DNA from 3 places in the Arthrobacter sp. HS15c genome. Region 3 is predicted to be linked to each of the others. Evidence: predicted binding sites of a transcription regulator. Region 3 holds the regulator's gene; each other region holds the start of a gene.
What was found. The regulator HrcA, encoded in region 3, represses chaperone genes, less so after heat shock. The targets are predictions, from matches to a motif close to TTNGCACTCGNNNNNNNCGAGTGCNAA.
Positions count from the first base shown of each region.

Region 1: the regulator HrcA is predicted to act here: its motif matches at 7,966-7,992, upstream of groL (chaperonin GroEL).
Region 2: the regulator HrcA is predicted to act here: its motif matches at 5,265-5,291, upstream of groES (co-chaperone GroES).

Region 1 is NZ_JBFOHM010000011.1:32,812-43,005, forward strand. Features, by position in the region: gene ABV518_RS18100 (lipid II:glycine glycyltransferase FemX) at 1-531, shown strand, start outside; gene ABV518_RS18105 (peptidoglycan bridge formation glycyltransferase FemA/FemB family protein) at 612-1,982, shown strand; gene ABV518_RS18110 (threonine/serine exporter ThrE family protein) at 2,009-3,496, shown strand; gene ABV518_RS18115 (siderophore-interacting protein) at 3,493-4,335, opposite strand; gene ABV518_RS18120 (uracil-DNA glycosylase) at 4,350-5,120, opposite strand; gene ABV518_RS18125 (DUF3263 domain-containing protein) at 5,255-5,584, shown strand; gene ABV518_RS18130 (LytR C-terminal domain-containing protein) at 5,636-6,253, shown strand; gene ABV518_RS18135 (cold-shock protein) at 6,411-6,617, shown strand; gene ABV518_RS18140 (ABC transporter substrate-binding protein) at 6,614-7,879, shown strand; gene groL (chaperonin GroEL) at 8,173-9,801, shown strand; gene ABV518_RS18150 (ABC transporter substrate-binding protein) at 9,928-10,194, opposite strand, start outside.
Region 2 is NZ_JBFOHM010000001.1:455,248-465,441, reverse strand. Features, by position in the region: gene ABV518_RS02105 (glutamate--cysteine ligase) at 1-846, opposite strand, end outside; gene ABV518_RS02100 (glycoside hydrolase family 3 protein) at 1,245-2,678, shown strand; gene ABV518_RS02095 (shikimate 5-dehydrogenase) at 2,728-3,546, shown strand; gene ABV518_RS02090 (SAM-dependent methyltransferase) at 3,549-4,790, opposite strand; gene ABV518_RS02085 (hypothetical protein) at 4,845-5,231, shown strand; gene groES (co-chaperone GroES) at 5,450-5,746, shown strand; gene groL (chaperonin GroEL) at 5,824-7,434, shown strand; gene ABV518_RS02070 (dihydrofolate reductase family protein) at 7,518-8,117, opposite strand; gene ABV518_RS02065 (ATP-dependent DNA ligase) at 8,201-9,724, shown strand; gene ABV518_RS02060 (response regulator transcription factor) at 9,831-10,194, shown strand, end outside.
Region 3 is NZ_JBFOHM010000013.1:26,429-35,767, reverse strand. Features, by position in the region: gene lepA (translation elongation factor 4) at 1-1,216, shown strand, start outside; gene hemW (radical SAM family heme chaperone HemW) at 1,253-2,482, shown strand; gene ABV518_RS20095 (DUF4870 domain-containing protein) at 2,527-2,946, opposite strand; gene ABV518_RS20090 (DUF3097 domain-containing protein) at 3,048-3,893, opposite strand; gene hrcA (heat-inducible transcriptional repressor HrcA) at 4,082-5,095, shown strand; gene dnaJ (molecular chaperone DnaJ) at 5,177-6,304, shown strand; gene ABV518_RS20075 (16S rRNA (uracil(1498)-N(3))-methyltransferase) at 6,307-7,089, shown strand; gene ABV518_RS20070 (GerMN domain-containing protein) at 7,101-8,021, opposite strand; gene ABV518_RS20065 (PhoH family protein) at 8,434-9,339, shown strand, end outside.

The DNA of each region.
Region 1 (10,194 bases), on a different contig from region 3:
CAGGGCCCGGAAACCTACCGCGCCCTCTACGACCTGATGGCGGACACCGTAAACGCCAAAGGGTCCATGCCGCTGCGCAGCTACGAGTACTACGCCCGGTTCTGGGACGAATTCTGCGACCGCGGGCAGGGAAGCTTCTTTTTTGTCTACGAAGACGGCAAACCCAGCGTGGGCGCCTTTGTCATCAACTACGGATCCAAAGCAACCTACAAAGACGGCGGTTCCACGCAGAACCGGAAGCAGTACGGCGACTCACACCTGGTCCAGTGGGCCGCGATCCGCAGGATGAAGGAGCTTGGCTGCACCGAGTACGACTTCTGCGGCACCCCGCCCGCCGCCCGGATCAAGGACAAATCCCACACCCTTCACGGCATGGGCATGTTCAAGACCAGCTTCAGCAAAACAGTCACGGACTTTGTCGGCTGCTACGACTTTGTCCTGGCACCCGTCCGGCACCGGCTTTGGGTCCAGGGCGCCGAACGTGTCTTCCGTCGCCTCGAAACCATGCGCACCGGCAACCAGTTCTACTGAGCCGCGCCACCCAACCACGTCCACAACAGGTCAGCGCTGCCACCATCCCGGCAGCACATCCACAGGTGAGGAATTTTTCCGTGAATTCAATCAAGGCCGGAACCGAGCTCGAGTTCGCTGTCCTCAGCGACGCCGATTTCGAGGCCTTCTCCGTCACGCACCCGCAAAACAGCTTCATCCAGTCCGCCGACTTCGCCCGGTTCCAGCGTGCCCGCGGGCAGGCGGTGGAGCTCTTCGGCGTCCGGCGCAACGGCGAACTCGTGGCCGCCGGCAAGCTGAACTACACCACCAACCGCTGGGGCTACACGGTGTGCGAGTGCGCCAAGGGCCCGCTCATGGACTACACCGACAACGCCCTGGTGCGTGACGTCGTCGAACTCCTCAAAGCCAGGGCAACGGAGCGCAAGGCCGCCGAGCTGCGGATTTCCCCGAACCTGCCCTTCGTCGCCCGCGACGAGGACGGCGCCGAGCACCCTGAGATCACGGACAACCGGCCGCTGGTGGCTGCCCTCGCCAGCCTGGGATTCGCCCACCAGGGCTCGGAGATGAACTTCGCCAACGTCAACTGGATGTTCATCAAGACCCTCGCGGGCACCCAGGACTCCGAGGAGCTCATCATGGGCACCAGCTACCGGACCCGCAAAGCCATCCGGAAGGCCGAAAAGAACGGCGTCTTCCTCGAGCAGGCCACCCTGGAAACCCTGGACGAGTTCTACGACGCCCTGAGCACGGCGGGTGATGAAAAGGGCTTCATCTACCGCGAACGCGAATACTACGAGCAGCTGCTGCGGACCACCTCGTCCGAGTTCACGAAGCTCATGATGGCCAAGATCGACATCCCCGCGTACCGCAAATCCATCACCGAACGGCTTGAATCCGAGTCGGCGGCGGCCGCCGAACTCCGCCGCGAAGTAGAGGAGACCGGCAGCAAAAAGAAGGCCAACCGCCTCAAGGTGGTGCAGGACCTCGTTGACAGCTACGAGCGCAGCCTCAAGGACATTGAGCGGTTCCCGGATTCCGTGGGGGTGGCCACCGTGGCTGCCATCCACTTTGTCTGCTTCGGCGACGAGCTAGTGTGCGTTATTGGCGGCACCAAGCAGGACTACATCTACTTCAACGGCGCCACGTCCCTGTACTGGGGCATGATGCTGCACGCGCTGGAAAAGGGCTACACGCGCTACAACTTCTATGGCACCTTCGGCATCGAGGGACAGGACGAGGAAGGCCACGGCGGTTACGCGTTCAAGAAAGGCTTCGGCGGGGAAGTGGTCCAGCTGCTGGGAGACTTCGTGATGCCCGTACGGCCGGTACTGTTCCAGGCCAACCGCGTGGCCCGCGCCGCGGTGTCGGCGGCCCGGACCCTGCTGGGCAGGCTGCCGCTGAAACGACTGGCTCCGGCAGGGGACGCCGCACCTGCCGCAGACCGGACTCCGGCCGAAAACACCGCTTAACCACGATCCCCGGGAGGAGGACCAGCGTGACAGATCGACCCGAGGAACCCGGGAAGAGGCCGCCAACTGACGGCCTGCCCAAGACTGAGCCGCTCTCACCCTCCCAGATCCGCCAGAACGTCGCGGCCAAAAGAATGCTCCGCCGCCTGGTCCAGGGGGAGAATCCGCCGACGGCGCCGCTGAGCATTGTTGACCGGCTCGCCGGCAGCCCCTACGCCAACCCGATGATCCAGGTGGGCGGCGTGGACACCTCCGCGCGCAAAACCCTCGACTTTGCCCTGCACCTGGCCGAGACCATGTTCCGGTACGGCGCCGGTGCCCTCGAAGTGGAGACCAGCATCATCGCCGTGACGGCAGCCCTGGGGCTCAAGAACATCGAAGTGGACATCACCAACCAGTCGGTGGGAATCAACTACGCGCCCAAGGACCAGACGCCCATAGCCCTGCTGCGGGTGGTGCGGTCCTGGACCAACAACTACGCCGGACTGGCCAAGGTCCACCAGCTGGTCACGGACATTGTGGCCGGGGGAGTGGGCCGTGACGAGGCCATCCGCCGCCTCGACGAGGCCATCACCAGCCCCAAGCCCTTCCCGCGTTGGATGGTGACGGTGGCCTTCGGCGTCTTTGCAGCGGCTTTCGTTGGCGTCCTTGGCGGCGGTCCGGTGTCGTCAGCCATCGCTTTTGTGGTCAACATCGGCGTGAGCCTCCTGGCACGCCGGCTGGGCCGCTGGCGGGTGCCGGACTTCTTCACCACGGCAACGTGTTCGTTTGTGGTGACGTTCATGGCACTCCTGCTCTGGCAGTTCAACCTCACCACGGCGCCGGCCATTGTGGTGGTGGGAGGCATCCTGCTGCTCCTGCCCACCGGGCGCCTGGTCTCGTCCGTGCAGGATGCGATCAACGGCTTCCCGGTGACGGCCGCCGGAAGGTTCCTGTCCACCGTCCTGACCTTCGGCGCACTCGTGGCCGGCATCGCCGTTGCGTTTGTGGTGGGGTCCATGACGGGAATGCAGGAGATCGACGTCACGGAAACGTTCGCCCCCGCGTACGACCTGTGGGTGCTGGTGATCCTGACTGCCCTGGCGGTGATGGCCATCGGCGTGACCGAGCAGACGGCATGGAAACTACTCCTGCCCACTGCGGCCGTGGGCGTTGCCGGCTACCTGGTGCTGCTGGCCGGCGGTGCCCTGGGCATCGGCGACAGGTTCTCGCCCGCATTGTCCGCAGTGGTGATCGGCCTGCTGGCGCGGGTGGTGGCCCTGAAGATGGGAGCCCCGCAGCTGGTGGTCGCTGTGCCGGCTGCCCTGATCCTGCTGCCGGGCCTGACCATTTTCCGCTCCATGTATGTGCTGACCATCGAGGAGTCCGAGATCCTCCTCGGCGCGGGCGGCATGCTCAACGCAGGCGCCATCGTCCTGGGGGCGGCCGGCGGCATCGTGCTGGGCGACACCCTGGCCAGGCCGCTGACCCGCAGCCTGGCGAGCAACGAGCGCAGGCGCGCCCGGCGCCGCTAGATCTGCCCGATGGGCAGTTTCTTTTCGGCCTGGAAATCGTCCTCGACCCGGCCCGCGGCCCAGTAACCGGACAGTGACACCTGCTTGCGCTCGAGGCCCCGCTGGACAAAAAACACGTCGCGCAGGCCCTTCATGTAGCCGCGCTCGCCGTGGGCAAAAACATCGACTTTCCCGGCCGCGGGCCAGTTGGCGTTGGCGACGGCCGACACCAGCAGGTCGCCGGTGCCGGCGGGAGCGCCGTTGCGCCGGAGCCAGGTGACCTCCACGCCGGCCGGGGCCGTGACGGGCTGGATGTCGGCGTCGCTGTCCACCTCGAGGAACGCAACTCCCTTCGCAGACGCGGGCAGTGACTCCAAAGAAGCAGCGATGGCGGGAAGCGCAGCTTCGTCACCGGCAAAGAGGTACCAGTCGGCGTCCGACGCCGGGTTGTAGGCGCCGCCGGGTCCAGTGAAAGTCAACGGATCGCCGGGCCGGGCGGAAGCCGCCCACGGGCCGGCCAGCCCCTTGTCTCCGTGGATCACAAAATCGATGGCCAGTTCCTGTGCCACCGAGTCCACCCAGCGGACCGTGTAGGTGCGTGTGAAGGGCCACTGCTCGCGGGGCATGGTTTCCCGGATCTTCCACAGGTCCAGCGGCTGCTCGTAGCTGACGCCCGGCTGGGGAAAGGCGATCTTTACGTAGCGGTCAACAAAATCGTTGTTGACGTAATCGGCGAAGCCGTCGCCGCCGGCAACGATCCTGACCATGTGCGGCGACAACTCTTCGCGGCGGATCACGGTGAGGTTGATCTGCGGACGGGTCTTTTTGGTGGCGCTGGTGGCGGCGGGAACTGTGCTCATAAGGCAAGCCTAAGCTAAGGGACCGGCGGGAGTTCCCAGGTTACGCCCGGGCTTCCCTGCATCTCCAGCAGTGCGTTGGCCTGGCTGAAAGGCCGGGAACCGAAAAAACCGCGCGACGCCGACAGCGGGCTGGGGTGCGCGCTGGAGACTACCGCGGCGCCGGACAAAAGGGGCCGGACCGATTCCGCGTCCTTGCCCCACAACACCGCCACCAGCGGCGGCCTGCTGCCGTCAGCGCGCTGCCGGCAGGCCACCGCGGTGACTGCCGCCGTCGTGATTTCCTCCCAGCCCTTCCCGCGGTGGGAGCCCGCGGCGCCGGCCCGGACGCTCATCACGCGGTTGAGGAGCAGCACACCCTGCTCCGTCCAGGCCGTCAGGTCGCCATGGACGCGTGCGGGAAACCCCAAGTCGGCTTCGAGCTCCTTGTAGATGTTGGCCAGGCTGCGCGGAATGGGGCGGGTACCGGGGGCAACGGCGAAGGACAGGCCGACGGCGTGCCCTGGCGTTGGATACGGGTCCTGCCCGACGATCAGTACTTTGACCTCCGCCAGCGGCTGCCGGAAGGCGCGGAGGACGTTCGACGGCGACGGCAGCACCTGGTGCCCGGCCGCGACGTCGGCGGCCAGGAAACGCAGGACGGCGCGCAGGTCTTCTTCCACCCCCGCCAGGGCGGCAGCCCAGTCGCCGGCCATCAGGTCGCGGAGCGGCAGCATAGCCATCTCGGCAAACCCGACAGACTCCGCCGCTTCCGGCTCCAGCTCGAAGAGGGGCTCTGAATCAAACACGCACCCATTGTCTCAGCATGCCCCCGATCCGCAGAGGACGTAACGCGGCGTAAATGACAAGGCTGTTATTCGTCCGTAGCATGGGGGTGGGACTTTTACCCTTATCCAAGCGAAATCCAGCGAAGGAGTGTGCCGTGGCGGAACCTGCTCGGGAACACCTGCCGGAGCCTGAAGAGCGTGGCTTGCTGCTGGCTGACTTTTCGCTCCGTGACTCGCCGCTGGGCGAGCGGGAGCAGCAGATGCTCGCCCTGGAGCGGCAATGGTGGAAGTACGCCGGAGCCAAGGAACAGGCCATCAGGGAACTGTTCGACCTCTCCGCCACGCACTACTACCAGCTTCTCAACGCGCTGATCGACACCGAGGATGCGCTTGCCCACGATCCGATGCTCGTCAAGAGATTGCGTAGACTACGTACGTCGCGACAGCGGGCACGTACTGCACGCCGCCTGGGTTCGGACGCGTAACCACGCACGTGCTGAGCCATCAGCAGCAATCAACAAGGATGTCTCGCCACCATGACCAGATACGCTCGGGATGAATTCGACAAGGTTCCGGAGACCGCCTCCCGCCAGGGCGTCCACCGGGCAGCTTCTGCGCCGTCGAGGCCGCGCCTGTGGCCGCTGCTTGCCGTTGGCATCGTAGCCCTGGCCATCGGCGTCGTCTCCTTCCTGTTCCTCCCGCAGCTGGGCTTCACCCAGGCAGGCAGCCAGGCCGCCACGAGCCTGGAGACGCCGGCTGCGCAGGAGGCAAGCGCGGACCCGTCCGCCAGCGCCGAACCGTCCGCGAGCTCCGAGGCTTCCGCCAGCACCGAACCTGAGCCGAGTGCAACGCCATCCGCTACTGTCCCCACCGCCGTCGTGAACAAGTCCCAGGGCCTCGCGGTCTACAACGGGGCAGGTACAGCCGGCCTTGCGGGCAGGGTCAGCTCAATAGTCCAGGCGGACGGCTGGACCCTGGGGCAGGTAGGCAACTGGGGCGGCACGCCGCAGCAGACCTCCGTGATCTTCTATGCCGGTGCTGCCCAGCAGGCCAACGCCGAGGCACTCTCCAAACTCCTGAATATTCCCACGCTGGTCAACAGTGCCGAGTTCCAGGTGCCGCTGGTTGTGGTGCTGGGGCCAGGCTTCAAGTAGGCATCCGGGTTACACCTGAATAACTATTGACGGCCCGCCCGGCCCTGCCCCTCGGCCGGTCCGGCGGCCATTGGCTAGAGTTATTTCAGGCTTCGGTTCGTAATAAGCGGCACACAGTGGCGTGGGCCTTACGGACGCTACTGAAAGAGTGGGCATCATGGCACTGGGAACCGTGAAATGGTTCAACGCTGAAAAGGGCTACGGCTTTATTACCGTGGACGGCTCCGGTGACGACGTCTTTGTCCACTGGTCCGCGATCCAGGGTGAGGGCTACCGCGCACTCGATGAGGGCCAGCGCGTGGAGCTGGAAATCGGCGAAGGCGAGAAGGGCCCGCAGGCAGAAAGCGTCCGGCCGGCCGAGTGAAGTCCTCGAGTTTCCGTTCTTCGCTTGTCCGCATACCCGCAACGTCGGCCCTCCTGCTTGCGCTGGCCGGGTGCGGCGCCGCGGCGGGAAATGCCCGGCTGGATTCGGTGGAAGCCTCGGGTGACGGAACACTGCGCGTCGGGCTGATCCTGGACAGCACCGGAGCGCAGGACTTCCTCAACGCCTCACAGCTTGCCGCGGCCAAACTTGCCGTGCAGGAAATCAACAGCACCGGCGGCCTCAAGGGAAAGCCGGTTGAACTGCTGCCCCAGCCGGCAGGCGACTCCGACGCGCAGGCCAGGGAGCTGGCCGCAGCCAAGGCCGACGTCGTGATCGGACCCACCGATTCCAGCCACGCTGCCGCCGTCATCGACGTTCTCTCCGCCGCACGGATTCCGCTCATCTCACCGGCCAACTCGGCTGCCGGGCTGAGCAAGTACAAAAGCGGCGGCTACTACTTCCGCACCGCGGCGGCCGACGTCGCCCAGGCCTCGGTGCTCGTCAAACTCGCCAAGGACGGCGGCGCAAAGACCCTGGCGATCGTGCACCAGGACAGCACCTACGGCAAGGATGTCTCCGCCGCGGTGGCCAGCGCAGCCAAGGGGGCCGGCCTGGAAACCTCCAGCACGCCAGCGTTCAAGCCCGGCGAGGCGCGGCAGGCCGCCGCTGCGGCCCGGAAGGCGGCGCCTGATGCGGTGGTGCTCATCGCGCGGGACGACGCGCAGGGGGCCATCGCGGAGCTTACCAATGCGGGACTGTCCGGGAGCAAGATCATCCTCAGCGACGGCGCGTTCGGCCAGTATGGTCCGGGACTGGGATCCAAGGCGCTCGACGGCGCCCGGGCAGTGGTGCCGGGCGTGTTCCCCTCCGTGGATTTCCAGGCCCGTCTCCTTACCGTCGACCCGTCGCTGAAGGACCTCTCGTACGCTGCCGAGGCCTACGACGCCGTGACGCTGGCTGTCCTGGCAGCCGCGGCCGCAGACGACGACTCGGGCCGGTCCATCGCCGCAAACCTGATTGCCGTCTCCGGCGGCACGGCTCCGGGGACGGAAACGAAGCAGACTGCCCCCTGCTCGTCCTACAAGGACTGCGTGTCGGCGCTCAAGACCGGGGCCAGTGCCAACTACGACGGGCAATCCGGTCCGATCGGATTCGACGCCAGCGGGGACATCACCTCCGCAAACTTCATGGTGTTCACCTACGGAGCCGACAACAAGGCCAAGCTCAGCGGGCGGGAATCGGCAGGGCGCGCCGCTGGCTGATCGCCGGGAGCGAAACGAGGGCCCGCAGACACTGGTTTCCGGGACTATTCGCTTGCACTCTCACCTATGGAGTGCTAATTATTGACTTAGCACTCTTACGCACCGACTGCTAAAGCGACGCCCGGCCCAGGCCGGTCCCGGAGCCCAGGCGCCGGTCGAGGAGCGAAAGAAATACCTTACTGGAGTGAGATCCGGATCCTGCGGCGTACAGAGGCCGCCGGCGAAGGATCGTCCGTCGCGGGCACTGCAGTGGGTTCATTCTTAACGTCTGTCCCGAAAGGACTACTGCCGTTATGGCCAAGATCATTGCATTTGATGAAGAGGCACGCCGCGGCCTTGAGCGGGGCCTGAACATCCTCGCCGACGCCGTTAAGGTCACCCTCGGCCCGCGTGGACGCAACGTCGTCCTCGAAAAGAAGTGGGGCGCCCCCACGATCACCAACGATGGTGTTTCCATCGCCAAGGAGATCGAGCTGGACGATCCTTACGAGAAGATCGGCGCCGAGCTGGTCAAGGAAGTTGCCAAGAAGACCGATGACGTCGCAGGCGACGGCACCACCACGGCCACCGTCCTGGCCCAGGCACTGGTCAAGGAAGGCCTGCGCAACGTCGCGGCCGGCGCTGACCCGCTGTCCCTCAAGCGCGGCATCGAGAAGGCTGTAGAAGCCGTCACGGTGGAGCTGCTTGCTTCGGCCAAGGAAATCGAAACCAAGGAAGAGATCGCCGCCACGGCGTCCATCTCTGCCGGCGACGACGAAATCGGCGCCCTCATTGCCGAGGCCCTGGACAAGGTTGGCAAGGAAGGTGTTATCACCGTCGAGGAGTCCAACACCTTCGGCCTGGAGCTGGAACTCACCGAAGGCATGCGCTTCGACAAGGGCTACATCTCCGCGTACTTCGTCACCGACGCCGATCGCCAGGAAACGGTCCTCGAGGACCCGTACATCCTGATCGTCAACTCCAAGATCTCCAACGTCAAGGAACTGGTTGCTGTCCTGGAAAAGGTCATGCAGTCCAACAAGCCGCTGCTGATCATTGCCGAGGACATCGAGGGCGAGGCCCTGGCCACCCTGATCGTCAACAAGATCCGTGGCACCTTCAAGTCCGTCGCCGTCAAGGCTCCGGGCTTCGGCGACCGCCGCAAGGCACAGCTGGCCGACATCGCCGTTCTGACCGGCGGCCAGGTCATTGCAGAGGAAGTTGGCCTCAAGCTTGAGACCGCCGGCCTGGAGCTCCTGGGACGCGCCCGCAAGGTTGTTGTCACCAAGGACGAAACCACCATTGTTGAAGGTGCCGGCGACGCCGACCAGATCGCTGGCCGCGTTTCCCAGATCCGTGCCGAGATCGAGAACTCCGATTCTGACTACGACCGCGAGAAGCTGCAGGAACGCCTGGCCAAGCTGGCCGGCGGCGTTGCAGTCATCAAGGCCGGAGCCGCAACCGAGGTTGAGCTCAAGGAACGCAAGCACCGCATTGAGGACGCCGTCCGCAACGCGAAGGCTGCCGTTGAAGAAGGCATCGTCGCCGGTGGTGGCGTTGCACTGATCCAGGCCGGCGCCAAGGCGTTCGCTAACCTGAACCTGACCGGTGACGAAGCAACGGGCGCGAACATTGTCCGCGTTGCCATCGACGCCCCGCTGAAGCAGATCGCCTTCAACGCCGGCCTCGAGCCGGGCGTTGTCGTCGACAAGGTCCGCGGCCTGCCCGCAGGCCACGGCCTGAACGCAGCAACCGGCGAATACGTCGACCTGCTGGCCGCCGGCATCAACGACCCCGTCAAGGTGACCCGCTCTGCACTGCAGAACGCGGCCTCCATCGCCGGTCTGTTCCTCACCACCGAGGCCGTAGTGGCCGACAAGCCGGAGAAGAACGCTCCGGCCATGGGTGGCGGCGACGACATGGGCGGCATGGGCGGCTTCTAGTCCCCACCGCCCGGACTACGGTCCGCGCAAACCATAATGCGGCCCCCTCCACTGGAGGGGGCCGCATTATTTTTTTGCCGGTGACCCGTGCTTTGTTGCCGGGCGTGTGCAGGCTTCCGGGCTCCGCTACTTGCGGGCCGTTGCCAGCATTCCTTCGACTTCCTTCTTGAAGGCCTCGGCGGCTGCCTGGGGAGACATCCGGTCGTAGAGGACTTCGTCGGTGAAGCGCTTGATGACGTTCTGGACGCTGCCTGCACCCACCGGCGGGACGGGAGGCGCGTCGGCAACATCCGGTTCGATGTCCTTCAGGAAGGCCACCACGGTGGTGTCCGCGGGCTTGAGGGCGGGCGTGATCTTCTCCACGATCTCGGAGTTGCTGGGCACTCCGCGGTC
Region 2 (10,194 bases), on a different contig from region 3:
GGTGGGGATGGTCCCGCCGTTATCCAGCGTGGTGGAGAACTCGTCGACGAGGCACTGGGTGAGGGCGGCAATGGCGCCCACTTCCTCCAGCGTTGCCAGGCCGTCGCAGATGCGCATCTCGATGGTGCCCAGGTTGGGGACCGGGCGGATGTCCCAGCGGATCTCGGACAGGGTGTCGATCACGCCGGTGGTGAACATGTCCTGGACGTAGGACTCGTATTCGTCCCAGGACTGGAACTGGAACGGCAGGCCTGCGGTGGGCAGTTGCTGGAACATCAGGGCCCGGTGCGAGGCGTAGCCCGTATCCTCCCCGCCCCAGAACGGGCTGGACGCGGACAGCGCCTGGAAATGGGGGAAGTAATTGACCAGGCCGTCCAGCACGGGAAGGGCCTTTTCGCGCCGGTCCAGGCCAACATGGACGTGCACACCGTAAATGACCATCTGCCGGCCCCACCACTGGGTGCGGTCGATCAGCTTGGCGTAGCGGGCCTTGTCCGTGACCGGCTGCAGCTGCGGGGGGCTGAAGGGGTGGCTTCCGGCGCAGAAGACCTCCACGCCCATGGGGTCGGTGATCTCGCGGACTGCGGCCAGGGACCTGCTGAGGTCCTCCTTGGCTTCGCCGGCGGTCTCGCAGATCCCGGTGACAAGTTCCACCGTGTTCAGCAGGAGTTCCTGCTTGATGTGGGGATGTTCGTCGTCCTCGTTCAGCTCGGGGTGTTTGGCGGCGACGCCACGGAGCACCTCGTTGGCCACGGAAGCCAGCTCTCCGGTCTGGCCGTCCACGAGCGCCAGCTCCCACTCCACACCAAGAGTTGATTGCCTCGATGAAGCGAAATCAATCTTCATGCGTTCCCCTAACTGTTCTGTTGTCCCTGGCGCACGCCGCCCCGGAAGGGTGTCCTGGCAATCGGCGGCAGGCAGGCGAACGGGTGGTTCAAGTCTAGTGCAGGGGTAGCATCGTATTGATGGCCTTGTTCCCGCAGACCCGTGACAGTTTTCACAAAACCACCCTCATCCTGGCAGCGGCGGCCACCCTCACCGCCCTGAGCGCCTGCACGGGCGTGCCCGCCCCATCGGCGGCGCCCTCTTCCGGGACCCCTTCTCCCAGCGCGTCACCCTCGGCATCCCAACGGACGACGCCGGCACCCCCGCCATCGTCTGCCGCACCGGACCCGGGAGCCAGGCCCCTCGGCTGGGGACCGCAGCAGCGTGACAGGGACGCGGCCGCGGCAGCGGTCGCCGCGATGACCCCGGAGCAGAAAGCAGGCCAGGTCCTGATGCCCTTCTTCGCGGGCACGGACGCGGCGGCGCACGCCGCCACCATCGAGCGCCTCCACCTGGCGGGCTCGATCATCATGGGGGACAACGTTCCCGTGGACGCCCGGAAGCAGGTGGACCCCTTGGCCATGGCTGCAACCACCGCACGCCTGGCCCAGGCAGCCCGCGCGGACGGCCGGACCTGGCCCGGCCTCATCGGCGTGGACCAGGAGGGCGGCATGGTGGCGCGGCTCGGTGCGCCCCTCACCGAATGGCCGTCGCCCATGGCCTACGGCGCCGCGGGCAACGCGGCGCTCACGAAGGACGCGGGCCGGGCATTGGCGTCCGAGCTCGCACCGCTGGGCTTCAACGTGGACTTCGCGCCGGACACGGACGTCACCATCGGCCCCGCGGATCCGACCATCGGCGCGCGGTCCATGTCCGGGAACCCGGATGCGGCAGGGGCGATGGGGATCGCCTTTTCGCAGGGGATGCAGGAGTCGGGCGTCCTGCCGGCCGTGAAGCATTTCCCCGGCCATGGTTCAGTCACGGTTGACTCGCACCAGGACCTGCCCGTGCAGCCCGCAAGCATTGCCGACCTCGAGGCCCGCGACTGGAAGCCGTTCCGGGCCGCCATTGCGGCCGGTGTGCCCATGGTCATGACGGGGCACATCGCGGTGCCCGCGCTGGAACCCGGCGTGCCGGCGTCGTTGTCCGCGCCCACCTACGCTGCGCTGCGGGGCATGGGGTTCAACGGGGTGGCGGTGACGGACGCCCTCAACATGGGTGCGGTCCAGAAGCAGTATCCGGACGGCTCAGCTGCTGTTGCTGCGCTCGCCGCCGGAGCGGACCTTTTGCTGATGCCCACGGATGTGGCACAGGCACACGCGGCAATCGTGGGTGCCGTGGCCGGCGGCAGCCTGCCGGCCGCGCGCCTGGACGAGGCCGCGCAGCGGGTGGCCACCATGATGATTTGGCGGGGCAGGACATCCGTCCCTCCCGGGTCCGCGGCCGGGACCGGCGCGGACATCTCCGCGCGGGTATCTGCGGCAGCTGTCACGGTCCTGTCCGGACCCTGCAGCGGCCCGCTGGTTCCCGGCAGTGTCCGGGTGGCCGGCGGCTCCCCGCAGGACCGGGCCCGGTTCGAGGCCGCCGCCGCCAAGGCCGGGCTCGCAGTAGGCGAGGGGCCGGTGGTCAGCCTCATTGGCTACGGCGGCGCCCCGGCCGCAGGGGACATTGCCGTTTCGCTGGACGCGCCCTGGCCGCTGCAGGACTCCGCCGCGCCGGTCAAGGTCGCCGTGTACGGGCGCAGTCCGGGCGCCTTCGACGCGCTGGCGGCCGTACTGGCAGGCAAGGCAACCGCCCCCGGGAAGCTGCCTGCCGCCGTCGGGAGCTTCCCCGCCGGCACCGGCTGCCCGTAACGAACTGCGCCAAGTCTGTTCGCGGGACCAGCAGCGGTTTAATGGAGCGGTGCCCATTCTTAATAAAGACATGACCCTCTGCATCTCGCTGTCGGCGCGGCCCAGCAACAACGGGACCCGCTTCCACAACTACCTCTACGACCAGCTGGACCTGAACTGGATCTACAAGGCCTTCGCCCCCACGGACCTTGGCCAGGCCATAGCCGGCGTCCGGGGCCTGGGGATCCGCGGCTGCGCGGTGTCCATGCCGTACAAGGAGGACGTGATCGCGCTCGTGGACGAGATGGACCCCTCGGCCAAGGCCATCGATTCCGTCAACACGATCGTGAACACCGACGGGCACCTCAAGGCCTACAACACGGACTACACGGCCATTGAGCAGCTGCTCAAGAGCAACGCGGTGCCCGTGGGCTATTCAGTCCTGGTGCAGGGGGCCGGCGGAATGGCGAAAGCCACCATCGCCGCCCTCCGCGACGCCGGCTTCACGGACGTCACAGTGATTGCGCGAAACGAAGACACAGGGCGGCCCCTCGCCGAGCAGTACGGGTTCCGCTGGCGCGCAGCGCTCGACGGCGTCACGGCAGATTTGATCATCAACGTCACCCCGATCGGCATGCACGGCGGTCCGGAAGCCGGCTCACTGTCCTTCCCGGAGGAGACCATAGCAGCGGCCAAAGTGGTGTTCGACGTCGTGGCGCTGCCGGCCGAAACGCCGCTGATCCAGGCCGCACGTGCCGCCGGGAAGCCGGTGATCACCGGCGCCGAGGTGGCCACCATCCAGGCACTGGAGCAGTTTGTGCTGTACACCGGGGTCCGCCCCACCGATGAGCAGGTCCGGGCCGCCGAGGAATTCACGCGCGCCCAGTAGCTTCAGGCCGGTTCCACCACGATGGCCACCCGGTCCTCCCCGATGCGGGTCAGGACCAGGGTGGCCGTTTTGTTTCCGGCCTTCTTGCTGCCCTTGCTGTTGCCCTTGCCCCCTGCGGGGAGCAGCTGCTTCCGCAGCTCCTCCGGGGTGACGGACGTGCCGCGTTTTTTGATGTCCAGCACGCCGATGCCGTTGTCCTTGACCCAGGCCTTGAGCGCCTTGACGTTGTACGGCATGACCTCCAGGACCTTGTAGGCCCGTGCGTAAGGCGTGTCCACGAGGTCAGGGGCGCAAATATAGGCGATGTGCTCGTCCACCAGGTGCCCGCCCAGTTCAAGGGCGACATCGGCCACCAGCCCTGCGCGGATCACGGCACCGTCGGGCTCGTACAGATAGCCCTCTACCGGGCCCACCGGGGCGACCGGACCGCCGTCGAAATCCTCAGCGCTGGTGATTTCGGAGGCGCCCTGCGTGCCCAAAAGCAATGCTGCCCGGCGGATTCCGGGCCGGCGCACCGCGTTGAACCACAGCGTCACCTCGGTGACGTCGCCGCCCACGGAGACCCACTGCGCCTCACAGTCCGCCGGCACCGATTCGTGCGGCATCCCGGGGCCCATTTTGACCCCCACGGCCCGGCCGGACGCGGCCAGCGACTCCACAAAGGACAGCGGCGGGGAGAAGGCCTCCGGGTCCCAGATCCGCTTGGTTCCCGACGTGGAGGTGACCCGGCGTGCCGGATCCAGCCAGACGCCGTCGATCCCGTCCAGCGGGACTGACGTCGCGTCCGAGTGCACGACGGTGGCGTTGGGGAACGGGATAAGGTTCACCGTGGCGCAGGCTGCAGTGGTCTCATCCATTTCCACGGCCGTGACGGTGATGTCCATCGAGGCGAGGGCCAACGAGTCGGCGGCCAGCCCGCATCCGAGGTCGGCGACGTGGCCGATCCCGGCCTGCGCGAACCGTTCGGCGTGCCGGGCGGCAACCTGCAGCCGGGTGGCCTGTTCCAGCCCGGCCTGCGTGAACAGCATGCTCCGCGCGAATTCCCCGAACTTCAGCTCAGCCTTGGTGCGGAGCCTGGACTGGGTGAGGACCGCGGACACCAGTGCGGGGGAGTGGCCGGCCTTGCGGAGCGAGGAATTCAGCTCGAAAGAGGTGTCCTCACGGTACGGGCCAAGGGACGCCAGCAGGTCCCATCCTTCGCTCGTGAGCAGTGGTGCGATCTGGTCCTGCGGTGCTTGAGCCATGGGTTCAAGCGTAGTGGAGGAGCGCCACGGGGAGATGCCGATAGGGTTGAAGGCATGGAAGACAGCGCAGGCCTACAGCCGTCCGAACAGCCACATCCGAACCACCCAGGCCTGGTGAAGTTCGCCCGTCCCGCACTGATCGCAGGCGCTGCCGTGGCGGTGGTCTGCACCACCCTGCTGGTGATCATCTTCTTCCTGGACACCTTCAACGCCACGGTCTACTCCGTGGGCGGCAAGAACATCCAGGACGCCACCGACGAGGCACGGGACATCAGGGACCTCTACGCCGGGGCCCGGCTGGGCGGCATTATCCTGCTGGTGGTTTCGCTGCTGGCCGCTGCAGCCGGCGCCGTCGTCCTGTATCTCCAGCGGGGCAACGGCGAAGACGAGGGCAACGAAGGTGACGAGGACGTCGATTTCGATGACCTCGCCGGGCGCTGAGACGGTCCTTGACTGTTCACTGGGGGCAAAATTCTGGCACTCGCCTTGACCGAGTGCTAACCACTTACATAGAGTCATCATTAGCACTCTCCCTAGGAGGGTGCTAACACATGAAGAGCTGCCAGCCAGGCTGCTGCCGGCACCGCGACGACGGTTTGCCAGCCACGGTGCGGCAGCTCTCCAGTCCATGAATTTGCTGACGAAAAGGAGAGGTCCGAGTGTCGGTCTCTATTAAGCCTCTTGAGGATCGTATTGTTGTCCGCCCGCTCGAAGCCGAGCAGACCACGGCTTCCGGCCTGGTCATCCCGGACTCCGCACAGGAGAAGCCGCAGGAAGGCGAAGTTGTTGCAGTAGGCCCCGGCCGCTTTGACGACAACGGCAACCGCGTTCCCATCGACGTTGCCGTTGGCGACGTTGTTATCTACTCCAAGTACGGCGGAACCGAAGTCAAGACCGGCGGCACCGAGTACCTCGTGCTGTCCGCCCGCGACGTTCTGGCGATCGTCGTAAAGTAACTCTTTGGATCCCCGTGCCGCTGGTCATGCTTTTGCTGGCCGGCAGCGCGGGGTTTCTGTCTTGAAAGGACACAACCATGGCAAAGCAGCTTGCGTTTAACGACGCTGCCCGCCGGTCGCTTGAAGCCGGCATCGATAAGCTCGCCAATACTGTCAAGGTGACGCTCGGCCCCCGCGGCCGCAACGTCGTCCTCGACAAGAAGTGGGGCGCTCCCACAATCACCAACGACGGTGTCACCATCGCCCGTGAAATCGAACTGGACGACCCGTACGAGAACCTTGGCGCGCAGCTGGCCAAGGAAGTCGCCACGAAGACCAACGATGTTGCCGGCGACGGCACCACCACCGCCACCGTCCTGGCACAGGCACTGGTCAAGGAAGGCCTGCGCAACGTTGCTGCCGGCGCTGCCCCCGGCCAGATCAAGCGCGGCATCGAGGTTTCCGTCGAAGCCGTCGCAGCCCGCCTGCTCGAGAACGCCCGTCCCGTTGAGGGCACCCAGGTTGCCAGCGTTGCAGCCATCTCCGCCCAGAGCGACGAAATCGGCGAGCTCCTCGCCGAGGCATTCGGCAAGGTCGGCAAGGATGGTGTGATCACCATCGAGGAGTCCTCCACCACGCAGACCGAACTGGTCCTCACCGAAGGCATGCAGTTCGACAAGGGCTACCTGTCCCCGTACTTCGTCACCGACGCAGAACGCCAGGAAGCCGTCCTCGAAGACGCCCTCATCCTGATCAACCAGGGCAAGATCTCCTCGGTCCAGGACTTCCTGCCGCTGCTGGAGAAGGCGCTGCAGAGCTCCAAGCCGCTGTTCATCATTGCCGAAGACGTCGACGGCGAGGCACTGTCCACGCTGATCGTCAACCGCATCCGCGGGACCCTGAACGTGGTTGCCGTCAAGGCTCCGGGCTTCGGCGACCGCCGCAAGGCCATGCTGCAGGACATCGCCACCCTTACCGGTGCGCAGGTTGTCTCCCCGGAACTGGGCCTGAGCCTGGACACCGTTGGCCTTGAGGTGCTGGGTACCGCCCGCCGCATCACGGTCACCAAGGACAACACCACCATCGTTGACGGCGCCGGTTCCGCAGAAGACGTCGCAGCCCGGGTTTCCCAGCTGCGCGCCGAGCTGACCCGCACCGACTCCGACTGGGACAAGGAAAAGCTGCAGGAACGCCTGGCCAAGCTGGCCGGCGGCATCGGCGTGATCAAGGTTGGCGCAGCCACCGAGGTCGAGCTGAAGGAAAAGAAGCACCGCATCGAAGATGCTGTGTCCTCCACCCGCGCCGCCCTCGAAGAAGGCATCGTGGCCGGCGGCGGTTCCGCGCTGATCCACGCCCTCAAGGCACTCGACGAGGACCCTGCCGTCAAGGCCCTCGAAGGTGACGCCGCAGCCGCTGTGGGCATCGTCCGCCGCGCCCTGGTCCAGCCGCTGCGCTGGATCGCCCAGAACGCCGGGTTCGACGGTTACGTTGTCACGGCCAAGGTTGCAGAGCTCGAAACCAACAACGGTTTCAACGCCAAGTCCGGCGTGTACGAGGACCTGATCGGCGCCGGTGTCATCGACCCCGTCAAGGTCACCCGTGCAGCCCTGCGCAACGCAGCGTCCATCGCCGCGCTGGTCCTCACCACCGAAACCCTCGTGGTGGAGAAGCCGGCTGACGAAGACGAGCACGCAGGCCACAGCCACTAACGGCAACTGCCACATAAAAAACCGGTCCAGCATCCGCTGGGCCGGTTTTTTGTGTTTTTTGTATCGTTGGGCCGGTTGCGGCACTACGCGCCCATCTCCTGCGTCTCGACGTCGCCTGCGCGCTCGTAGACCAGCGACACCGCCCCCTTCGGGAAAGTGCGTGCCGGCTCGGCGAGGCGGAAGGAAGCGGGGACAGTCCCGGCGTCGAAGAGGCGCTTGCCCTGCCCAAGGGTGACCGGATAGAGCCAGAAGTGAAGGCGGTCGATGACGTTTGCCGCCAGCAGCGAACGGATGAGGACGCCGCTGCCGAACATATGCACCTCGCCGTACTCCTCGCGAAGCCGGCCTGCGGCCGCGGCATCCGGCAGCACTGTGGTTCCGGCCCAGCCCGGAGCCGTCAGGGTCTTGGAGACAACGAACTTGGGCACCCGGTTGAGCGTGCCGCCGATGTCGTCTGACTGGTGCGGCCAGTACGCGGCGAAGATGTCGTAGGTCTTCCGGCCGAGAAGCAGGGCATCGATGCGTTCGACCTCGGCGCCGATGGCCGCGCCGGCTTCGTCATCGGACACGGGCGCCTGCCAGCCACCGAAAGCGAAGTCGCCTTCAGTATCTTCTTCGCGGCCGCCGGGTGCCTGGTAGACGCCGTCGAGGGTGATGAACAGGTTCGCGACGATGATGCCCATGCGTCCAGTCTGGAACGGGGTACCGGCACTGTCCATACCCAGCGGCCAGCGGCAAGCATCGGCCGGCGTGGCAGACTGGTGCCATGCTGCTCGACGAGCTCGTGAGAACCACTGATGCCGTCGCGGCCACCCGCTCCCGGCTGGCGAAGGTCGAAGCTCTGGCCGACCTGCTGCGACGGCTTGAGCCCGCGGACATCCCTGCGGCCGTCGGCCTGCTCATCGCCCGGCCGCGGCAGGGCCGGGTAGGGGTTGGCTGGCGAGGCGTGGGAGCGGCCATGGGGGAGCCGGCCGCCGAGCCGGGCCTTACTGTCGCCGACGTCGACGCTGCGTTGGACCGGCTGCTCGTCACCGCAGGTACCGGATCGGCGGCGGAGCGCGCCGCCACACTCCGGACGCTCACGGCGGCAGCCACCGAACGCGAGCAGGCATTCATTTCCGGCGTGCTGCTCGGTGAGCTGCGTACCGGTGCGCTTGAGGGCGTGCTGACGGATGCCGTTGCCCGCGCCGCCGGCCGGCCCGTCGAGGCCGTACGCCGCGCGGCGATGCTCTCCGGTGATCTCGGCGGGACCGCCCTGCTCGCGATCACAGGCACGGCCGCCCAGCTTGACGCCGTCGGCCTCGTCGTCGGCCGTCCCGTGCAGCCCATGCTCGCCGCAACCGCGTCCAGCGCCAGCGCGGCGCTGGAGGCCACGGGGGAGGCATCCGTGGAGTACAAGCTCGACGGCGCCCGCATCCAGGTGCATCGCCTCGGCGACGAGGTGCGCATCTACACCCGCACGCTGGCCGACGTGACCCACCGGCTGCCCGAGGTGGCGGAGGTGGTTCTCGGACTGCCGGTCCGCGATGTGATCCTCGACGGCGAGACCCTGGCCCTGGACGAGGACGGCGGACCGCGGCCGTTCCAGGAGACGATGTCGCGGTTCGGCGCGGATGCGGTGCGCGCTACAGTGCTGCATCCGTGGTTCTTCGACGTGCTGCACATCGACGGGCGCGACCTGCTCGACGAGCCGCTGTCTACGCGCATTGGTGTGCTCGAACGCATCGCCCCGGAACACCGGATCCCGGGGGAGATCACGGCGGACGCGGCTGTTGCCGAGCGGGTGTCGCGCGATGCGCTCGCCGCGGGCCACGAGGGCGTCGTGGTGAAGGCGGTCGGATCGGCCTACGCGGCCGGCCGGCGTGGTTCCAACTGGATCAAGGTGAAGCCGGTTCTCACCTACGACCTGGTAGTGCTGGCCTGCGAGTGGGGCTCAGGACGGCGCACGGGGCTGCTGTCGAACCTGCACCTCGGAGCACTCGACCCGACCGGCGAGTTCGGCGAACCCGGCGGCTACGTGATGGTGGGCAAGACATTCAAGGGCCTCACCGACGCGCTGCTGCGCTGGCAGACCGGAAAGTTCCAGGAGCTCGAAACGCGGCGGACGGCGGGCACCGTCTGGGTGGAACCCGTCACCGTGGTCGAGATCGCCATCGACGGCGTACAGAATTCCTCGCGATACCCGGGCGGAATTGCCCTCCGGTTCGCACGCGTCAAGCGCTACCGCGACGACAAGGCAGCGGCTGAGGCAGACACCATTCAGACGCTGCGCGCGCTGCTGCGTCCCTAGGTTGTGCGGGTTCCCCGGCGGGCGTACCGTGGCGCTTAACTAGCGCCGCGCCCATCGTGCGGCAAAGCCAACCGGCTGGGCGGGCAGGTATCCGAAAGGAGGCCGGATGTCTGCTGAGACGGGCATCGACCAAGGCAGGACAGCATTCCGCGAGAACCGCTGGACCGATGCCTTCGAGAACTTACGTGATGCCGACCGGCGCGGCGGACTGCCGGCACCCGACCTTGACCGGCTCGCCATCGCGGAAATCCTGACCGGCAACACGGCAGCTGGCCTGGATACCCTCACCCGGGCGCACGAGGAATACCTCGTTGTCGGCGACGTCGTCGGCGCCGCCCGGTGTGCGGGCTGGATGGGGATGCAGCTGATGAACGTGGGGGAGGCGGCACGGGCCGGGGGCTGGTTTGCCCGTGGCCAGAGGCTCGTGGATGAACTGGCCGAACCGGACGCCGTACAAGGCCTCTTGCTCG
Region 3 (9,339 bases):
CTACGACACGTACCGCGGCGTGGTCACCTACGTCCGCGTGGTTGACGGCATGCTGCACCCCCGCGAACGCATCCAGATGATGTCCACCAGGGCCACCCACGAACTCCTCGAGATCGGCGTGAGCTCCCCGGAACCCACCCCGTCCAAGGGCCTCGGCGTCGGCGAAGTGGGCTACCTCATCACCGGCGTGAAGGACGTCCGGCTGTCCAAGGTCGGCGACACCGTCACCAACCTTGCCAAGCCCGCCTCCGACTCCCTTCCCGGCTACGCGGATGCCAAGCCCATGGTCTTCTCCGGCCTGTACCCGCTGGACGGCACGGACTATCCGGTGCTCCGCGATGCGCTGGAGAAGCTGATGCTCAACGACGCCGCGCTGGTCTACGAACCCGAAACGTCCGCCGCGCTGGGCTTTGGCTTCCGTGTGGGCTTCCTGGGCCTGCTGCACCTGGAAATCACCCGGGAGCGGCTTGAGCGCGAATACAACCTGGACCTGATCTCCACCGCCCCCAACGTGGAGTACGAGGTAACGCTGGAGGACAAGAAGGTGGTCCACGTGACCAACCCCAGCGAATACCCCTCCGGCAAGATCGCCGAAGTCCGCGAGCCGATGGTGTCCGCCACCATCCTGGCGCCGAACGAATTCGTGGGCGCCATCATGGAGCTGTGCCAGAGCCGCCGCGGTGTGATGGGCGGCATGGACTACCTGTCCGAGGACAGGGTCGAAATCCGGTACCGTCTACCGCTGGCTGAGATCGTGTTCGACTTCTTCGACATCCTCAAGTCCAAGACCCGCGGCTACGGCTCGCTGGACTGGAAAGCGGACGGCGAGCAGGTGGCCGACCTCGTGAAGGTGGACATCATGCTCCAGGGCGAGCAGGTGGATGCGTTCTCGGCCATCACGCACCGCGACAAGGCGTACGCCTACGGCGTGATGATGACTACCAAGCTGCGCGAGCTGATTCCCCGCCAGCAGTTCGAGGTCCCCATCCAGGCTGCCATCGGCTCCAGGATCATCGCCCGGGAAAGCATCCGCGCCATCCGCAAGGACGTGCTTGCCAAGTGCTACGGCGGTGACATTTCGCGAAAGCGCAAACTGCTGGAGAAGCAAAAGGAAGGCAAGAAGCGCATGAAGATGGTGGGCCGCGTCGAGGTTCCGCAGGAAGCCTTCATCGCCGCGCTGACCACCGACGAGTCCAAGGACAAGGCCAAGAAGTAGTGATGACTGTGGCCCGAGGCACCGGAGGCCGCACCCGTGCCTAGCGTTCTTCCCCTCGGCGACCCGGCGCCGTCGGACGGCCTGCTGCCCCCGCAGGCAGCCGACGGTGCGGCGGACCGCGCCTTTGGACTGTATGTGCACATTCCGTTCTGTGCAGTCCGGTGCGGCTACTGTGATTTCAACACGTATACGGCCACCGAGCTTGGAGGCGGCGCGTCGCAGGACGCCTACGCCAGCACTGCCGTGTCCGAGGTGGACTTCGCAGCGACGGTCCTGCGGGCCTCCGGGATCCCGGACCGGCCCATGAGCACGGTGTTCTTCGGCGGTGGAACGCCCACGCTGCTCCCCGCGGAAGACCTCGCGCGGATCCTGGCTGCCGCCGTCGGCCGCTGGGGGCTGGAACCCGGCGCCGAGGTCACCACCGAGGCCAACCCTGACTCGGTCACTCCGGAGTCCCTTGCCGTCCTGAAGAACGCCGGCTTCACCAGGGTATCCTTCGGCATGCAGTCCGCCGTTCCCCATGTGCTCAAAGTCCTGGACCGGACGCACACTCCCAGCCGCGTGCCGCAGGTGGTGCAATGGGCGCGTGACGCCGGCCTCGCCGTGAGCCTGGACCTGATCTACGGGACCCCGGGGGAATCACTGGACGACTGGCGGTACTCCCTCGAGACTGCACTGTCCTACGAGCCGGACCATATCAGTGCCTACGCGCTGATCGTGGAGGACGGCACCAAGCTCGCCGCGCAGATCCGCCGGGGTGAAGTCCCGGGAATTGACGACGACGACCACGCCGACAAGTACGAGCTCGCCGACCAGCTGATCGGCAAAGCCGGGCTCGGCTGGTATGAAGTCAGCAACTGGGCTCGGACGCCCGACCAGGCCTGCCGCCACAACCTGGCCTACTGGCGCGGCGACGACTGGTGGGGCATCGGCCCCGGAGCCCACTCACACGTGGGCGGTGTGCGCTGGTGGAACGTCAAGCATCCCACGGCCTATGCCGGCAGGCTGGCGCAGGGGCTCTCACCGGCCGCCGGGCGGGAAACCCTCGACGACGGCACACGGGACATGGAACGGATCATGCTCGAGGCGCGGCTCGTCACCGGTGTCGGCATCAGTTCGCTGGGGGAGTCCGGCCGGAAAGAAGTGGCCGGGCTCATCGCGGACGCGCTGGTGGAGCCAGCGCAGGCATTCAGGGGCCAGCTGGTGCTGACGCTGAAGGGCCGGCTGCTCGCCGACGCGGTGGTGCGCAGGATCCTGCCGGACTAGCCCCGCGTCCGCGGCCTCGGGACGCCGCTTGGCGCGTGCGGGGATTACTTGATCCAGCGCAGGTTGTACTGGTAGCGGTGCGGCTGGCCGCGGTTTACGTGGATGCCCGCTGCAACGGAATAGCACGTCAGCGCAATCCAGATCAGCGTGGCAATGACGGCGAAGATGTTGCCGATCACGGGGATGAACACCAGCAGGTTGGCCACCACGGCCGCGATGGTGGGAGGCAGGCTGAAGTTCAGCGCTTCCTTCGATTCCTGGGCGGTAAACGGCCCGCGGTCCCGGAAGATGAGGTAGATCAGCAGCGACGGAACGCACCCGAGAATGCCGCCGAAGTGCGCCAGCGTAGCCCACTGCCGGTCTTCACTGGCCGTCAGGGGCAGCGCGTTTGCCGGAACGCCATGGTACTCGGAGCGGCCCTGGCCGCCCTGGTTGTCCCTGTGTTCGCGTGCGTTTTCTGCCACGGTGTCTTCCTTCGAAAATGCAATGGTGCGTTGATGTAGAACATTCAAACTTACAGGGTGCCGGGCCAAGTGCAGAGGCACCTGCAGTACCAAGAATACTGCTAGGGAACGGTCAGGAAGTCGATGACTTCTTCCACCCTGCCCAGCAGCGATGCTTCCAGGTCGGCGTAGCTGCGGACCGCGCCCAGCAGTTTTTGCCAGCCCAGGCCGATGTCTTCCTTGGTGGAATGGGGCCAGCCGAACGCCGCCAGGATGCCTGTCTTCCAGTCCTGGCCCCGGGGGACGACGGGCCAGCTTTCAATTCCCAGCACTGCAGGCCGGATGGCCTGCCACACATCGACATAGGGATGGCCAACGATGAGGACATTGCCTGCTGCCCCCGGCGAGGCCATCACGGCGTCCGCGATCCGGGACTCCTTGGAGTCCGGCACCAGGTGGTCAACGAGCACGCCCAGCCTGCGGCCGGGACCCGGGGAGAAGTCAGCCACGGCGGCGGCCAGATCATCAATGCCGTGCAAAGGCTCGACGACGATGCCTTCCACCCGGAGGTCGTCTCCCCAGACCTTTTCCACCAGTTCGGCGTCGTGCTTGCCCTCCACCCAGATCCGGCTGGCCTTCGCCACCTGTGCCCGCTGGCCGGCGACACGGACCGAACCGGAGGCCGTCCGTCCGGCCGGCGCGGTGGCTTGCCGGGGTGCCGGCGGCATGAGCCGGATGGGCTGCCCCTCGAGGAGGAAGCCGTAGCCAAGCCGGAAGGACCGCGATTTGCCCCGCCGGTCCTCCAGCGCCACGACATGCATGCCGCCGGATTTTTCGACCCTCGTCACGGCGCCCACCCAGCCTGACTGGACATCTTCCAGGACCATGCCCCGCTCCACCGGCACTTCCGGGAGCTGGTTCCTGACGGGGGCGGCGATCTCCTGGGGGCCCCAGTTCTGGTATTGCATGGATGTGTTCCGCCTTGCCTAGGTCCTGGCCCGGAATTTCGCCCGGAGCGGTACCAATGCTAACAACGGGGTGAGTCATATTAGACTGTTAGCACTTAGGCATGTCGAGTGCTAAGCCGCGCCCGCGCCGCGGCCGGTGCGCCCGGCGGGGGAAACCCGGCGCCCGTGACCCTGGATGGAGGTGGAGTGTGAGCGAGCCGCGCAAACTTGAAGTACTGCGTGCCATCGTGGAGGACTACGTGCACTCCCGCGAACCGGTGGGGTCCAAGGCGTTGGTTGAACGCCACCATCTGGGCGTGTCCAGCGCCACCATCCGCAACGACATGGCGGCCCTGGAGGACGACGGCCTGATTACAGCGCCGCATACCAGCGCCGGTCGCATCCCCACGGACAAGGGCTACCGGCTGTTTGTGGACCAAATCTCCGCAGTAAAACCCTTGTCGCAGGCTGAACGCCGCGCCATCCAGACGCTCCTCGAGGGCTCGGACGATCTCGACGACGTCCTGGAGCGGACCGTCCGGCTGCTGTCACAGCTGACCAACCAGGTGGCAGTGGTCCAGTACCCGCACCTGAGCCGCGCCACGATCCGCCACATCGAATTTGTGCTCCTGGCCCCCCGCCAGGTCCTTGTAGTCCTCATCGCCAACACCGGCAAGGTGGAGCAAAAGGTGGTCGACGTCGGCCAGGACCTGGGCGATGAAGCCCTCGCCGGCATCCGGGGCAGGTTCCTCGGCTCGCTCGCCGGAACCCCGCTCAGCCACCTCACCCAGTCGCTGCCCGTGGTGGTTTCGGGGATTGGCCCGGGGCAGCGGCCGGCGGCGCAGGCCCTGGCCCACGGCCTGGAGATCCTCGCCCACAACAGCCGCGAAGACCGCATGGTCATGGCCGGCACCGCCAACCTTGCCAGGTCCAACGTTGACTTCCCGCTCAGCATCGGCCCGGTGCTTGAAGCACTCGAGGAACAGGTGGTCATGCTGCGGCTGCTGAGCGAGATGGCGCAGGATCCCCGCGGCGTGACAGTCAGCATCGGCCGGGAAAACCCCTACGACGGGCTCGCTGAAGCATCGGTGGTCGCCACGGCGTACGGCCCGGACAGCACGGCCAAAATCGGGGTACTGGGCCCCACCCGGATGGATTACCCCACCACCATGGCGGCAGTCAGGGCCGTGGCCCGCTATCTGTCAAGGATTCTGGGCCCCTGACCGCACCTGGCCGGGCCCCAGGCAAGAAAAGCAGTGCAAGCAGTCCGACTGCAGCAGGACAAACAGGAAGAGATACGAACTTTGAGCAGCCACTACGACGTCCTTGGAGTCTCACCGGAAGCCACCGGGGAAGAGATCAAGAAGGCCTACCGCAAGCTGGCCCGCACGCTTCACCCGGACGTCAACCCCGGTGAGGACGCTTCGGACCGCTTCAAGGCCGTAACCCACGCCTACGAGGTGCTCTCCGACCCGCAGAAGCGCAGGGTCTATGACACCACCGGCAACGAAAACGGCACCGACAACGGCTTCGGCGGCGGCGGTTACGCCGGGCAGGGCTTCGCCTTCCAGGACATCTTTGACACCTTTTTCGGCGCCGGAGGATCCGCCGGGCCGGCGTCGCGTGTCCGGCGCGGGCAGGATGCCCTCATCAGCGTCAGGATCGAACTCCGCGATGCCGTCTTCGGGGTCAACAAGAAACTCGAGGTGGACACCGCCGTCGTCTGCCCCACCTGCAACGGCTCCTGCTGCCGGGAAGGAAGCCACCCGGAACGCTGCGACATCTGTGGCGGCAGCGGACAGGTCCAGCGCGCGGTACGGTCCATCCTGGGCCAGGTCATGACGGCCGCCCCGTGCGGAAGCTGCGAAGGCTTCGGCACCGTGATCAAGGACCCCTGCAACGAATGCAGCGGGCAGGGCCGGATCCGCAGCCGCCGGTCGATGACCATCAAGGTGCCCGCCGGCGTTGCCACCGGAACCCGGATCCAGCTGTCCGGCCAGGGCGAGGCAGGCCCGGCAGGCGGCCCGGCGGGTGATCTCTACGTTGAGATCCGGGTTAACAACGACGCCACCTATGTGCGTGACGGCGACGACCTGCACGCCACGCTGAACATTCCCATGACCGCAGCCGCCCTGGGCACGGAAGTGTCCCTGGAGACCTTCGACGGGCTGCAGGAAATCGACGTCAAATCGGGAACCCAGTCAGGGGAGATCATCACTTTGCGTGGCCTGGGCGTGACCCACCTCCGCGGCTACGGCCGCGGCGACCTCAAGGTGCACCTCCAGGTGGAGACGCCGGCCAAGCTGGATTCCGCCCAGGAAGACCTGCTGCGGCAGCTGGCGAAGCTGCGCGGCGAACAGTTCACGGAGGGCAAACTTGCCGCCAGCGGCGGTGTCTTCGCCAAGCTGCGGGACCGGCTCGGTAACCTGTAGCGGTGAGCAATCCGGTTTTCTTCAGCGCCGCGGGGACGCTGGACCACATGGTCCCCGGCGCCCAATTTGTCCTGCAGGGGCCCGAGGCCCGGCACGCCGTGGCGGTCAAACGGCTTGCCCCCGGCGAGTCCGTGGACATCGCGGACGGTGCCGGCAAACGGCTGACCGGTACGGTGGTGGCGGCATCACCGTCCGAACTGACAGTTGAGTGCTCCGCGCTGACGGCGGAAGAAAAACCGGACATCCGGCTGGTCCTGGTGCAGGCGCTGGCCAAGGGCGACCGCGATGAGCTCGCCGTGGAAACCGCCACCGAGCTGGGCATCGACGCCGTCATCCCGTGGCAGTCCGAGCGGTCCATCGTACGGTGGAAAGGCGAGCGGGCAGCGAAGGCACACGCCAAGTGGCAGTCGGTGGCCACGGCTGCCGCCAAGCAGGCCAGACGCGCCTGGATCCCGGAGGTGCGCGCCGCCGTCGAAACCCCTGGACTTGCTGCAGCAGCCGGCGCGGCCGACCTCGCCATCATCCTGCACGAGGACGCCGTCCGGCCGTTCCGGTCTGTTCTGGAGTCCTGGCACGCGACGGCGGACGGCAGCGGGCCCCGCGAAATTCTGCTCATTGTGGGGCCGGAGGGCGGGATCAGTCCGCGTGAAGTGACCAGGCTGTGCAGTGCCGGCGCGGTGACGGCACTCCTTGGGCACCATGTGCTCAGATCCTCCACCGCCGGTCCCGCCGCGGTGGTCCTTGCCAGCGACGTGCTGGGCCGCTGGGCCGCCCCTGCAGGCTGAGAGTGTGGTTGCTAGCGCACGCTGAAGCTGCGCGTATCAACGTTCAGCTCCTGATCGCTGCCTGAGGGGTCCGCCTGTGCGACGCGAAGCTCGTAGTCGCCCGGGGTGAGCGTCAAGGCGAGGGTAAACACGCCGGATTGGGCGGCCTCCGCCGCGGCGGTGGTCTCACCGGTCAGGAAAGGCGTCTTCTCGCCGTTCCCTTCCTCACGCAGGATGCGCCAGCGCAGCTTGCCGCCGGGGAGCGTGTTCCGCCCGGTGATCTTAACGCTGCCATCGGCGACTTCCACGTCTTCCTGCGGATCGATGATCCATACCGGAGCCACCATGCCGGGACTCCGGGACATCAGCTTGCCAAGGCGCACGTGGTTGAACGCAAGGTAGTCGGTGTGCCCGTCCACGAGAACCATCACCTGGATCTGCTGGCCGGAATCGATGAGGCCTGAACTCGCGCCGGCCGCCGTGGCCGTGTACACCAGCTGCTGGATGGCGCGGCCGGCCATGTCGGCGTCGAGGTTGCTGTTGAAGGCGTCCTCGGAGACGTCAACGGTGATGACGTTCTTGCCGGAGATGGACGTGGCCAGCTTCTTGGGGTTCTGCCACGGCGTGAAGAAATCCGGGTCGAGGGGCTTGTCCGACATCATGGCCCGCAGTGCCCTGGTCACCGGGTTTTCCTGTTCGGGCACATCCCTGAACTCGCGGTAGAGGAATACGTTGTTGTTGCTGCGGCCGATCCAATAGACGGGTGCCTTGTTGGATGACTGCGTGGTTTCCAGCGGCGCGCTGGTGGACGGCACCCCTGGCGACGTATTTTCCGCGGCCTGGCTCGAATTCTGCGCCAGCGTGGGCTCCGGCCCGGGATCCGCGATGCAGCCGGTGAGGACAAGGACAGCGGGCAGGAGGCCCAGCAGGGCGGCGGAGCGGATGCGCCCCAGGGCAGGTCCCAAGGCAAGGGGCGTTACTGGTCCCGGCACTGTGATGGCACTGTCCTTCCTGGCTGTGATGATGGAGCCGGTCCCCGGACGGCCTTGATTTCCAGCATCGCACAGGGAAACTGGCCCTGAGGTCCGAACTCCGCCGACCGGTGCAACTGCAACGGGAACGATATGAGGCCGATATGAAGTTGATACCTAATGACGGCAACTTCCCGCCCCTGGGGACCGTTCCGATACCGCCGGAAGGCCGCGCACAGCCGCTGCGAAGCCCTCCACTCAGCCGCCTCTGGCCCCGCGCTGGCGTAAGATGGTATGAACCCGGAGACCTCCGGCGGGCGTGGCAGCACGCCCCGGCGGTCCACGGAATACCGAATTTGAACTGGAGGGGACCACAGGCCTGCGGGCCAGCACCATGACTGAATCAGCGAACGGAAAGCGCCGGCTGAATACTGAGCGCACCGCAGGAGAATTTCCCCACACCCTTCCCGGCATCCGGACGGAGGTGGTCGTTTTTGATAACTCCGATCAGATGGTCCAGTCGCTCGGCAGCCATGATGAGGCCCTCCGTTTCATCGAAGAGCAGTTCCCGGCCGTCAACTTCCATGTGCGCGGCAATGAACTGTCCATCAGCGGACCTGCCGCCGATGTGCCCAGGATCATGCGGCTGCTGCAGGAGGTCCGCGGCCTGGTCGCCCGAGGCACGGTGATCAGCCCCGCCGTTCTGCAGCAACTCGTGGCGCTGCTGCGCAGCCAGTCCCTGCAGAACCCGGTTGATGTCCTGACCCACGACATCCTTTCCAGCCGCGGCAGGACCATCCGGCCCAAAACGCTGAACCAGAAAAACTACGTGGACGCGATCGACGCCAACACGGTGATTTTCGGCATCGGCCCCGCAGGCACCGGCAAGACGTACCTGGCCATGGCCAAGGCGGTCCAGGCGCTTCAGCAGAAGGAAGTCAGCCGCATCATCCTGACCCGGCCTGCTGTGGAAGCCGGCGAGAGGCTTGGGTTCCTGCCTGGCACGCTCAGCGACAAGATCGACCCCTACCTCCGGCCCCTCTACGATGCCCTCCACGACATGATGGACCCGGAATCCATCCCGCGGCTTATGGCCGCCGGCACCATTGAAGTGGCTCCGCTTGCGTATATGCGCGGCCGTACCCTCAACGACGCCTTCATCATTCTCGACGAAGCACAGAACACCACGCCCGAACAGATGAAGATGTTCCTCACCAGGCTCGGCTTTGGCTCGAAAATGGTGGTCACCGGCGACGTCACCCAGGTGGACCTGCCGTTCGGAACCCGCTCCGGGCTGCGG